Regions from separate parts of the Cronobacter universalis NCTC 9529 genome, predicted to be linked through region 1. Evidence: predicted binding sites of a transcription regulator. Region 1 holds the regulator's gene; each other region holds the start of a gene.
What was found. Region 1 encodes Fur, which represses iron uptake genes when iron is present. Its sites were predicted from a motif close to ATAATAATGAGAACNACTATCAA; they were not measured.

Region 1 (3,148 bases):
AAAGCCCACGGCATCGACACCATGCAGGCGTGGCAGGACGGGCTTAAGGACGCGAAAGACGCCAGCGCGTTCGCGACCCCGCATGTTAACGTCAACTTCTGGGACTCGCTCTACTGGGGTGGTTTCGATACGGCGAACGACTGGGCAAATAAAGGTTTCCGCGTGGTGGTCTCTAACCCGGATTATGTTTATCTCGATTTCCCGAACGAAGTAAACCCGGCGGAGAGCGGTTACTACTGGGGTACGCGATTCAGCGACGAGCGCAAGATTTTCAGCTTCGCGCCGGATAACCTGCCGCAAAACGCCGAGACCTCCGTCGATCGCGACGGCAATCCGTTCAGCGCCAAATCCGACAAGCCGTGGCCGGGCGCGTATGGCCTCTCGGCGCAGCTCTGGAGCGAAGTCGTGCGCACCGATAAACAAATGGAGTACATGATGTACCCGCGTCTGCTGGCCGTTGCGGAGCGCGCCTGGCATCGCGCCGCCTGGGAGCAGGATTATCAGGCAGGACGCGAATATAAAGGCGGCGAAACGCATCAGGTGGATGTGAAAGCGCTGCATGAGGACTGGACGCGCTTTGCGAACCTGGCGGGCAGCCGCGAACTGCCGAAGCTTGAAAAAGCGGGCGTGCAGTTCCGTTTACCGGTGCCCGGCGCGCGCGTTAGCGAGGGCGTGTTGCAGATGAACAGCAGCCTGCCTGGCGTTGCGATGGAGTATTCCACCGACGATGGCGCGCGCTGGCTGCGTTATGACGCCGCGAAGCCGCCACGCGTCACAGGCGCGGTGCAGGTGCGCAGCGTCAGCAGCGACGGTAAGCGCTACAGCCGTGTGGATAGCGTACAGCCATAACGCAGCGTAATTAAAAAGCCAGCCTCCGGGCTGGCTTTTTCGTGAGGGACGCAAGGCTTACAGCGCGTCAGGCAGATGGTAAACCGCGACCAGCTTGCCTTTGCTTATCTCAATATTCTTCGCGCTGCGCAGTTGAGAAAGGGTTTTCATCACCATGCTACGGGAAAGATTAGTTTTTTTAACAATATAATCCGCCACGTTAATGCGGTTGCGCATGAACTCATCCATCGCCGCCAGGCAATCAATATTGGCTTTAATCATACTGAAGCTGTTTCTGCCGATCATAATTTCTTCGCGATAGCAAAGCGTATTAATAATCCATGAAGACAAAATAAGCAGATGTAACTGACAGTGATTTTTCTCAATTTCCTGCATGAAATAATCAAAAGGAATTAACTGATAATGACATTCAGAATCAGCCTGTAATTTTGCGAATTGGGATTTACCTAAATTCCTGGCGAGACCAAGGACGGAGGGCGCGCTGCTTTTTTCCAGAAGCAGCCGGTCGCTCTGGCGCATCAGAGAGAACTGACCGCCGCGAATGATGCAGATCTCCCCGTCCCGCAGGGGGATGAGCGTATTTTTTTCCGCACGAGACCAGCTACCATAGCTATTGAAAATATCCGCGATACGGTAAATCTCAGCAAGCGGTTTAGGGGGTAAGACCATATGGGTTACCTTATATAAAATAAAATTAAATCGTTGCTGTATCTTAATGGATGGATTTTTATTGCTGCAATAAGGCGCAGGAGAGATAAAAGAACAAACAGGGATAATCTGATGCCTAAGCGATTGAGCGGCAAAGATATTTATCTTTTCTGAATTTCAATTTAATAAAATATATGTGGTTTAATTAAGCATTGTGCGCTGTATTAAAACACTATCACTATTTAACTCTATCTAAAAAAATACATTTCTATTTTCGGAGCAGCGTTTTCAGGCAATAAAAAAGCCGACAGATGTCGGCCTGGATGATGCAGTGTGCGAGTGTTATTTCCCGCCAGCCTCGTGGGCGTGTTCGTTTTCGCGGCAGTCGCCGTCCGCGCAGTGACCATACAGATAGAGACTGTGGTTGGTCAGGCGGATGCCGTGACGCGTGGCGATCTCACGCTGACGGGCTTCAATGGAGTCATCGCTGAACTCGATCACTTTGCCGCAATCGAGGCAAATCAGATGATCGTGATGATGCTGTTGCGTCAGCTCGAAAACGGATTTGCCGCCTTCGAAGTTGTGGCGAGTGACGATGCCGGCATCATCGAACTGGTTAAGTACGCGATAGACCGTGGCAAGGCCAATCTCTTCACCCATGTCAATCAGACGCTTATAGAGGTCTTCCGCACTGACATGATGATTGACCGGTTCCTGCAGCACTTCGAGGATTTTTAATCGAGGAAGCGTGACTTTCAGGCCGGCCTTCTTTAATGCGGTATTGTTGTCAGTCATGCGGAATCTGTCCTGTTGCTTAACGACTCGCTCCGGAAGGGAGCGATACATCGGATACGCCGAAGATGAATGCGTCTCATTATAGAACTGACATGCCTAAATGAAAACCGCAAGCGTCCGGCAAAAAAGAGCTTAAAAATCGTGGGCCAGCCAGCGTTTTTTACGTGGAGGGCCTGATAATTAAGGAAGCTATTGTACAGCGTAGTGAGGGAAAGTTAAAAATTTGTAGCAATTATTTTCATTGCTTTTATCTATCAAACGGCGCGGAACGGTGCCCGCGCCGCTTATCATCAGGCGTTGATGATTTCCTGCAGATGTAGCTCTTCGGAAACCTGTTTGACCCATTTTTCAACGCGTTCCGCGGTCAGCTCCGGCTGGCGGTCTTCGTCAATCGCGAGACCGACGAAGTGATCGTCGTCCGCCAGGCCCTTGGAGGCTTCAAAGTGGTAGCCTTCGGTCGGCCAGTGGCCAACGATGGTCGCGCCGCGCGGCTCGATAATGTCGCGAATGGTGCCCAGCGCGTCGCAGAAGTATTCTGCGTAATCTTCCTGGTCGCCACAGCCGAAGAGAGCTACCAGCTTGCCGTTGAAGTCAATTTCTTCGAGCGTCGGGAAGAAATCATCCCAGTCGCACTGCGCTTCGCCGTAATACCAGGTCGGGATGCCAAGCAGAAGAATATCGAATGCTTCCAGATCTTCTTTGCTGCTTTTGGCAATGTCATGCACTTCAGCAACGTCTTTCCCGAGCTGTTTCTGGATAATTTTTGCGATATTTTCGGTATTGCCGGTGTCGCTGCCGAAAAAGATGCCTACGATTGCCATAAGAAGAATAACCTCTTGAATCTAAATGTGATGGT
Region 2 (3,148 bases), 1.7 Mb from region 1:
GCCCTGCTGGCCAAAAAAGGCGGCGGCGAATACCGCGAAAATCGCCAGCCGCGCGCCGCAGGACATAAACGGCGCCATCATAATCGTCATCAGTCGTTCGCGCGGCGCATCCAGCGTGCGGGCGCCCATCACCGACGGCACGTTGCAGCCAAAGCCCACAATCAGCGGAACGAACGATTTACCCGGCAGGCCCAGCGCCTGCATCAGGCGATCCATCACAAACGCCGCGCGGGCCATATAACCGGAATCTTCAAGAAACGACAGGAACAGATACATCATGCCGATTTGCGGCACAAGCGGCAGCACGGTGTTGATGCCGCCGCCAATCCCCTGGGCGAGGAACAGCGTCAGCCAGGTGGGGAAATGCAGGGTATAGCCGACCCATTGCAGCCCGTGAATGAAAATCGCCACGGAGCCCGCGTCGAAAATCGGCTGCAACGCGCCGCCGATGTTAATGGCGAGCAGGAACATCAGGTACATCACGCCGAGAAAGACCGGCAGGCCCAGAAAACGGTTGAGAATAATGTTATCCAGCGCGGCCGTGAGGCGGTGCGGCTCGGCGGTGAGGCTGTTGCTGACGGCGTCGCAAATCGTCGAAATGCTCTGATAGCGGGCGTCAACGATATGCAGCGCCGGATCGTCAAGCTGGCTTTCAAGCTGTGCCTGAATGTGCGGGAGCCGCGCGGCGGCATCGCCCGCCACGCTGTGGCTGTAGATATCGCCTTCGAGCATTTGCAGCCCGAGCCAGCGGCGCTGCTGGGCGGAGAGATCGCCGGGCATCGCCGCTGCCAGCGTCTCTGCTGCCTCAGAAAGCGGCGCCGGGTAATGGACGCGCTCAATCGTCTGATTACGTTTGTGGCGGTCAATGGCGAGCTTCAGGCTGTCGATGCCGCGGGCGCGGGTAGAAACCAGCGGCACCACCGGGCAGCCGAGGCGGCTTGCCAGCGCGTCGATATCAATACGGATGTTTTGTTTATCGGCGATATCCAGCATGTTGAGCGCGACCACGCACGGAATGCCGAGCTCCAGCAGTTGCAGCGTCAGGTAGAGGTTGCGCTCAAGGTTGGAGGCGTCCACCACGTTTATCAGCATGTCCGCATCGCCGCTGAGGATGTAGTGGCAGGCGATCTGTTCATCAAGCGAGGTTTGCGAGGAAATCGTAGTCAGAGAGTAGGTGCCAGGCAGATCGACCAGCGTCACCTGGTGATCGGTCGTCGCGAAGTTGCCCTCTTTACGCTCTACCGTCACGCCCGCCCAGTTGCCCACGCGCTGCCGCGCGCCGGTGAGCTGGTTAAACAGCGTGGTTTTGCCGGAGTTCGGATTGCCGATTAAGCCGATGGTTAATTTTTTCATTTGCGTTAACTCAACACAGAAAGAGGTCAGCGGGTCGCTTCAACCTGCAAAAGCGCCAGATCTTTTTTTCGCAGCACCAGGCTTACGCGTCGGGTTTCAATATGAATCGGGTCGCCCAGCGGAGCCACGCGTTTTACCTCAAACGATGAACCCGGCAGCATGCCGAGCGACAGTAACTTCTGGCGGTAGGCCGGGCTGATTTCCCGGGCGAAACCCGTGATTTTCCAGCTGCTGTTAGGTGTGAATTGCATAGGACCTGCTTATTCCGAATGCGCTCAGCGGCGGTGAGTCGTAGCGATACAACGGCCAGGAGCCGATTATTGCGCGGGAAAGGGTTGTTTATCTGATTAAGATGGTAATGAGAATGGTTTTTATCTTCAATGCAATAATGCAGCGTAACGGGACTTTCGGAGGTTTATTTGTTCTGGCGCAAAAAAACGCGGTCACCAGCGTTTTCCACAGACATGGTAAAATTATTTATTCTTTATTTTTCATTTAATTAAAATTAAAAGCGGCAACAGATTATTGTGACACCTTTTATGAGTGTTATTTATTTGTTCTGGTTGTTATTTAAATGAAAAATGTAACCGCGTTCATATTTGATTTTATTTCTGAGTGTGGATTTTTAAATAAGAAATGGTGGCTTGGGTAAGGAATGAAAGGCGGGCGCGCTGCGCTTACCCACCCTACGGAATAAAAATGCCTGTCAAAATGTAGGGCGGGTAAGCGCAGCGCGCCCGCCAATGGCACCATCCAAAAATAATAAAAAAGGCCGGTTTCCCGGCCTTATGTGTTGTGCTGCGGCTTAACGCTTTTTACCGAACGCGGCGGCGAGCGCGTCGCTCATCGCGCTGTTGCCGCCTGCGCCGCTGTCGCGCGCCGGCTTGCGGGCATTCTGCGCCGGACGCTTCTGCGGCTCGCGGCTGTTGCCGCCGCCGCGCCGCGCGTTGCCTTCGCCGGGTTGCTCGTCGAGACGCATGGTCAGCGCGATACGCTTACGCGGCAAATCGACTTCCAGCACCTTCACCTTCACGATATCGCCCGCTTTCACCACGGTGTGCGGATCCTCGACGAATTTGTCGGAGAGCGAGGAGATATGCACCAGACCATCCTGATGCACGCCGATATCCACAAACGCGCCGAAATTGGTCACGTTGGTCACCGCGCCTTCCAGCACCATGCCCGGCTGCAGATCGTTCATCGTCTCCACGCCTTCGGCGAACTGGGCGGTTTTGAATTCCGGACGCGGGTCGCGGCCCGGTTTTTCCAGTTCTTTGATAATGTCGGTCACGGTCGGCACGCCGAAACGCTCGTCGGTAAAATCCACCGCCTTCACGTTACGCAGCGCGCTGCTGTTGCCCATCAGATCACGCAGCGACTGCTCCGTCGCCGCCAGAATGCGCTCCACCACCGGGTAGGCTTCCGGGTGAACGGTCGAGGCGTCGAGCGGGTTATCGCCGTGGTTAATACGCAGGAAGCCCGCGCACTGCTCAAACGCTTTCGGCCCCAGGCGGCTCACTTTCAGCAACTGCTGGCGGTTGCGGAACTGGCCGTTCTCGTCGCGCCAGGACACAATGTTCTGCGCCATCATACGCGTCAGGCCCGCCACGCGGGTCAGCAGGGGCACCGAGGCGGTGTTGAGATCGACGCCCACGGCGTTCACGCAGTCTTCCACCACCGCATCGAGTTTACGCGCCAGCTGGCTCTGACTGACGTCATGCTGATACTGGCCCACGCCGATGGATTTCGGGTCGATTTTCACCAGTTCCGCCAGCGGATCCTGCAGACGACGGGC
Region 3 (3,148 bases), 1.7 Mb from region 1:
CGCGCGCGGAGAGATAGTGCCCGCCAGTTTCTGCAGATCCATCATCGCGACGAATTCGTTAGACACCAGTTTGGTCGCCATAATACTGCCCACCTGCAGGGCTTCGCTGGCCGGTACGCCCATCACCCAGGCAACCGGGTAGAAGATATAGCCCAGAATGCCCTGGAAGGAGATGCCCAGTACGGCGGCAAACAGCGCGTTGAGGCCGGAGATCAGCGCGATAAAGCCAATCAGCATCGCGGCCACGATAATCGCCACTTTGAAACCTGCCAGAATGTACTCGCCCAGCATTTCGAAGAAGCTCTGCCCTTCATGCAGGTTAGACATCTGCAAATCTTCTTCATTCTCAACGCGGTACGGGTTGATGATGGAGAGGACGATAAAGGTGCTGAACATGTTCAGGATCAGCGCCGCCACCACGTACTGCGGTTTCAGCATGGTCATGTACGCGCCGACGATCGACATAGACACGGTGGACATCGCGGTCGCGGCCATGGTGTACATACGGTTGCGCGACATTTTGCCGAGAATATCCTTATAGGCGATAAAGTTTTCTGATTGTCCCAGAATCAGCGAGCTTACCGCGTTGAAGGATTCCAGTTTACCCATACCGTTCACTTTGGAGAGAACCGTACCGATAGCCCGGATAACAATCGGCAGAACGCGAATGTGCTGCAAGATACCGATTAACGCAGAGATAAAGACGATAGGGCAGAGCACTTTCAGGAAGAAGAAAGCCAGACCTTCATCATTCATTTTGCCAAAGACGAAGTTTGTCCCTTCATTAGCAAAGCCGAGCAGTTTTTCAAACATATCGGCGAAGCCTTTCACAAAGCCCAGGCCAATATTTGAATTAAGGAAGAACCAGGCCAGCAGCACTTCAATCACCAGCAGCAGGCCAATATAAGGCAGACGAATTTTTTTGCGGTCGTGACTGACCAGCAAAGCAAGCAGCGCTACAACGGCGAGCGCCAAAACGAAATGCAGAACGCGGGACATATTTGCTCCAAATATGAGGCAGGTTTAATTTCCGTGCACATTCTATGCAACAACCATTTAGAAAACGAGATCTGCAACACAGTATAGTTACGTCATGTGACCAAACGCTAAAAGAGTGATCAAACATACAAAAATGTTATGTTGCGTAAAGCAGTGAAAGGTTATCTTTTGCTGCTACACTTTTAACATACGTGGGCGCACGGCATAGTATTTTCCGCGTATTCCTCGATCTTAACCTACCTTTCATTGATTTCAGCTATCAGAGCCATCAGAGATTGTCCGGTTTAATGAACTTGATAATCATTCTCATTTTGGTAGCATGAAACATAGCAAAGGCTATATTTCAGAGGCAGAGAATGAACCACAGTCGCGTTGAGCAAAATCGTGGCCGTACAGCGCGGAAGTTAAGGCTGGCGCTGATGGGGCCGGCTTTCATCGCTGCCATTGGCTATATCGATCCGGGCAACTTTGCGACCAACATTCAGGCGGGCGCGAGCTTCGGCTACCAGCTGCTGTGGGTGGTGGTCTGGGCGAACCTGATGGCGATGCTGATTCAGGTGCTCTCCGCCAAGCTTGGCATCGCCACCGGCAAAAATCTCGCCGAGCAGATCCGCGATCACTATCCCCGCCCGGTCGTCTGGTTCTACTGGGTGCAGGCGGAGATCATCGCGATGGCGACCGACCTCGCGGAATTTATCGGCGCGGCGATAGGCTTTAAGCTGCTCCTCGGCGTATCGCTCCTGCAGGGCGCGGTGCTGACGGGCATCGCCACGTTTCTGATCCTGATGCTGCAAAAGCGCGGGCAAAAGCCGCTGGAGAAAGTGATCGGCGGGCTGCTGCTGTTTGTGGCGGCGGCGTATATCGTCGAGCTTTTCTTCTCGCAGCCGAAACTGGCGGAACTCGGCAAAGGGATGCTGATCCCAAGCCTGCCGACATCCGAAGCGGTGTTCCTGGCGGCGGGCGTGCTGGGGGCGACCATCATGCCGCATGTTATCTATCTGCATTCGTCGCTCACGCAAAACCTGCATGACGGTTCTCGCAAAGAACGCTACTCGGCGACCAAATGGGACGTGGCGATCGCCATGACCATCGCCGGTTTTGTGAATCTGGCGATGATGGCGACCGCCGCGGCGGCGTTCCACTTCAGCGGACACACCAAAGTGGCGGAGCTTGATCAGGCGTATCTGACGCTCGAACCCCTGCTGAGCCACGCGGCGGCGACCATTTTTGGTTTAAGCCTGGTGGCGGCGGGGCTCTCTTCCACGGTGGTGGGCACGCTGGCGGGGCAGGTGGTGATGCAGGGGTTTGTGCGCTTCAGCATTCCGCTCTGGGTGCGTCGCGCGGTCACCATGGCGCCATCGTTTATCGTTATCCTGATGGGCCTCGATCCGACGCGTATTCTGGTGATGAGCCAGGTGCTGCTGAGCTTTGGTATCGCGCTGGCGCTGGTGCCGCTGCTCTTCTTTACCAGCAACAAAACGTTGATGGGCGAACTGGTGAACACGCCGTGGGTAAAACGTACCGGCTGGGCGATTGTCGTACTGGTGGTGGCGCTGAATATCTGGCTGCTGGTGGGCACGGCGCTCGGGTTATAACGACGTAAAAAAGGCAGGCGCTGAGCCTGCCTTTTTCGTCACTACCGTTGTGAAATCAGTGGTGATGACCGTGGCCGCGGCCATGTTTACCCCAGCCGCGACGGTCGTCGCGATCGTTCCAGCCTTCGCGATAACCGCGCTCATACGCCCGGCGGTCATCCCAGCCGCGGCGTTTATCCCAGCCGCGGTGCAGGCCATTGTCATGACGCCACCAGCGGTCGCCGCGCCACTCGTAATGGTTGCGCCAGTAGTCGCGGTCGCGCCAGCGGCCTCCGTCCCAGTAGTTACCGTAATTGTCGCGATCGCCAATTTGTAATTTGATGGATGGCAACAGGGTGATTTCACCAGCGCTGGCGATAAGCGGCGCGGTGCCCGCCAGTAACGCTGCTGCAAGAATCAGTGACCTGAACATACTTATCTCCTTCACGATCGGGGCCGTAGTGGCCTGTTGCAGTAATATTACGGACCTGTAAATCCCTGCAGCATCGCTCCGACTCTGAAAACAGGTATGACCGCACTTTTTGCTAAAGCAGCGTCACCTCATGCACTAGGTG
Region 4 (3,148 bases), 400 kb from region 1:
GCGGAAACCAGCGTGAATTTGGCGTTGTTCGCCAGCGCGCCGCGCAGGGCCTCGGTAGCCGGACCGGTTTGCAGCGAGCCGTTAGTACGGTTGTTAACGCTGTCCACCAGCAGTACGCTGCCTGCGTTCACGCCGTCGGCCTGCAACATTTTGCCGACCATCGGCGCCATTGCGCTGTTCCAGTCATAGGTACGCGCTTTTGGCTCAGGCGTCGCGTTTTCTGGCTGATGTTCAATCGGGCCTGGCTGCGCCGGGATCGACGGCACGGACGGCACCGTCGGTACCGGCTGCGTCGGCTCTGGTACAGGCTGCGTCGGTTGCTGTGTGCCTGGCTGCGCTTGTTCTACCGGCGCCGGTTTCTGCTCGCCGGGCATAATACAGCCCGACAGCGCCAGGGCGACGGTCGCCAGCAGCGCATAGCGATACATTCTGTTCAACATTTCCCCCTTCAGAGATAGAGATAAAGACGGGCTTTCCGTGCCGCCAGATAGTCAGTCTGACCGTTTACCGTCACGCGGCTCTGGGCCGGGATAACGACCGTCTGCGGGACTTCCAGCGGCTGACCTTCCAGCCCGCGGGCGTCATACCAGTAAAAGCGGTAGTGCACGGTAACGGGCGCGTCTTTGTTATTGTAAATGGTGGCGGCGGCGACAGGCTTGCCGTTTTGCAAAGAAAAGTCTGGTTTTTCAGCGGTAATGCCCGCCGCCAGCACGCTGGATTCCATCACCACCGCCTGATCGTCGCTGACGGGTATGGTCGGCGCGGAGCGGCAGCCTGCCATCAGCAGCGCGGCCAGCAATAAGCCTGTACGTGCGCGCCCCATCTCAGAGGCCTTTATGCGCAAGCATCGGCCCCAGAGGGCGGCCGCCAACCAGATGCATATGGATGTGGTAAACCTCCTGCCCGCCGTGACGATTGCAGTTCATGATGAGGCGATAGCCATCTTCCGCGATGCCTTCCTGTTGCGCGATTTTCGCCGCGGCAGTAAAAAGACGCCCCAGCGCCTGCTCATGTTCCGCCGTGACGTCATTGACCGTCGGCACCAGCACGTTCGGGACGATTAAGATGTGGGTCGGGGCCTGGGGAGAAATATCGCGAAACGCGGTAACGAGATCATCCTGATAGATGATGTCGGCAGGAATTTCGCGACGAATAATTTTGCTGAAAATGGTTTCTTCGGCCATGATTTTTTCCTTCTTGGATAAACGTTAAGAGTATGAGCGAGATAATCGCTTCCTTTCAACCTTTGCCCCGGTTTTTCTTTATAAAGCGGATATTTATGGCGCGCCATGCGCCTGGCCGATCGCCACGGCGCCTGACGCGTCTCCCGCCCCGCTTAGCTGTCGGTTTGTCACACCTCTTACATTTGTTTACACCGCAAAGACAAATGATTATATTTCTCATTCTTATTGACAGTGGAACGTTGTTTTAGTCCCGCGATCTCTTTTCATCAGGCCAGGAAGCCGCCGAAAAGCGTCGTATTACAACAGCCTGATGCGCAGCATCATTTTTTTATTTTAAGGGCAACACATGGCTAAGCATGCACTTCGTCAGGGCGTCATTCCGGCGTCTTCCCTTCCCTCTTTGCTGGCGCTCAGTATCGCCAGCGCGCTGGCGGCCCCGGCGGCGTACGCCGCGCCCGCCGCGAGCGACACAATGGTGGTCGATGCCGCCGCCGACAGCGGCACGCCTGACGAGTCACAGGATTACAGCGTAAAAACCACCACATCCGGCACAAAGATGCTGCTGGTGCCGCGGGACATTCCGCAGTCGGTGAGCGTCATTAGCCAGCAGCGCATGCAGGATCAGCAACTGAACACGATTGAAGATGTGCTGGAAAACACGACGGGCGTGACCGCCTCGCGCATCGACACCAGCCGGACAAATTTCTTCGCGCGCGGTTTCTACATCAGCAATTTCGCCTATGAAGATATGCCGACGTTTCTCGATAACCGCTGGAACTTTGGCGATACCGCGGGCGACACGGCGATGTATGACAAAATCGAAGTCGTGCGCGGCGCGGCCGGGCTGATGAGCGGCACCGGCAACCCGTCGGCGTACGTGAATATGGTGCGCAAACACGCCGACAGCCAGACGTTTAAAGGTAACGTCTCCGCCACTTACGGCAGCTGGGATAAACAACGCTATGTGATGGATGTGCAGTCGCCGCTGGTGGAGTCCGGTAAAGTGCGCGGGCGCGTGGTCGCGGGTTATCAGGATAACGACAGCTTTGTTGAGCGTAACCATTACCGCAAAAAATTCATTTATGGCGTCGTGGATGCCGATCTCACCGAGTCGACGCTACTGTCACTCGGCTATGACTATCAAAAAAGCGAAGAAGACAGCCCGACCTGGGGCGGCTTCCCTTCGCTTTACAGCGACGGCAGCCGGACGCATTTCCGCCGCGGTTTTAACACTGCCGCCGACTGGGCGTATTCAGACCTCGATTCCACCAAAGTTTTCGCCAACCTGACGCAGCGCTTTGAAAACGGCTGGGAGGCGAAAGTGAACGCGATGCACGCCGAGACCAATTTCGATAACCGCATGATGTATATCGATGGTTTTCCGGATAAAACCACCGGCCGTTACAACGCCGCGCTCTGGCAGGGCGCATGGGGCGGCTGGAACGTGGGCGAGCGTAAGCAGGATTCGATCGACGCCTTCGTGCGCGGCGGCTACGAACTGGCGGGTCGTCAGCATGAAATGATGTTTGGCGGCAGCTACAGCCGCCAGCGCAACAATTACGACAACGCCTATCCGGTGAATAACAATTCCGGTCTGATGGATGTCGGCAATATTCACGACTATAACGGCAGCACGGTGGCGAACCCGACGTGGTCCGATTTTGCGCTCTATCAGCGCGACGTGATTCGTCAGAAATCTATTTACGCCGCCACACGTCTTTCGCTTGCCGATCCGCTGCATCTGATTCTGGGCGCGCGCTACACCGAGTGGAACGCGAAATATAATCTGGAACGTAAGCCGGATGAAATTCGCCGCAGCAAAGCGGATGACGTCACGCCTTACGCGGGTCTGATTTACGATATCGACGATACCTGGTCTGCGTATGCCAGCTATACCTCTATCTTCCAGCCGAGCGGCCAGCGCGATGTGAACAGCGAGTTCCTCGATCCGACCACCGGTAAAG

Region 2: feoA (ferrous iron transporter A) is a predicted target of Fur. The motif match lies at 1,706-1,728, and genes of this name have one in related genera.
Region 3: AFK65_RS14075 (Nramp family divalent metal transporter) is a predicted target of Fur. The motif match lies at 1,293-1,315, and genes of this name have one in related genera.
Region 4: fhuE (ferric-rhodotorulic acid/ferric-coprogen receptor FhuE) is a predicted target of Fur. The motif match lies at 1,388-1,410, and genes of this name have one in related genera.

What each region holds. Positions count from the first base shown of each region.
Region 1 is NZ_CP012257.1:1,306,014-1,309,161, forward strand. It holds gene AFK65_RS05955 (beta-N-acetylhexosaminidase) at 1-849, shown strand, start outside; gene AFK65_RS05960 (helix-turn-helix domain-containing protein) at 907-1,518, opposite strand; gene fur (ferric iron uptake transcriptional regulator) at 1,840-2,292, opposite strand; gene fldA (flavodoxin FldA) at 2,583-3,113, opposite strand.
Region 2 is NZ_CP012257.1:3,957,690-3,960,837, reverse strand. It holds gene feoB (Fe(2+) transporter permease subunit FeoB) at 1-1,353, opposite strand, end outside; gene feoA (ferrous iron transporter A) at 1,380-1,604, opposite strand; gene AFK65_RS18300 (Tex family protein) at 2,159-3,148, opposite strand, start outside.
Region 3 is NZ_CP012257.1:3,048,821-3,051,968, reverse strand. It holds gene AFK65_RS14080 (NupC/NupG family nucleoside CNT transporter) at 1-999, opposite strand, end outside; gene AFK65_RS14075 (Nramp family divalent metal transporter) at 1,356-2,594, shown strand; gene AFK65_RS14070 (DUF2502 domain-containing protein) at 2,650-3,006, opposite strand; gene mgrA (L-glyceraldehyde 3-phosphate reductase) at 3,142-3,148, opposite strand, start outside.
Region 4 is NZ_CP012257.1:1,701,231-1,704,378, reverse strand. It holds gene lpoB (penicillin-binding protein activator LpoB) at 1-440, opposite strand, end outside; gene AFK65_RS07780 (YcfL family protein) at 449-823, opposite strand; gene hinT (purine nucleoside phosphoramidase) at 825-1,184, opposite strand; gene fhuE (ferric-rhodotorulic acid/ferric-coprogen receptor FhuE) at 1,531-3,148, shown strand, end outside.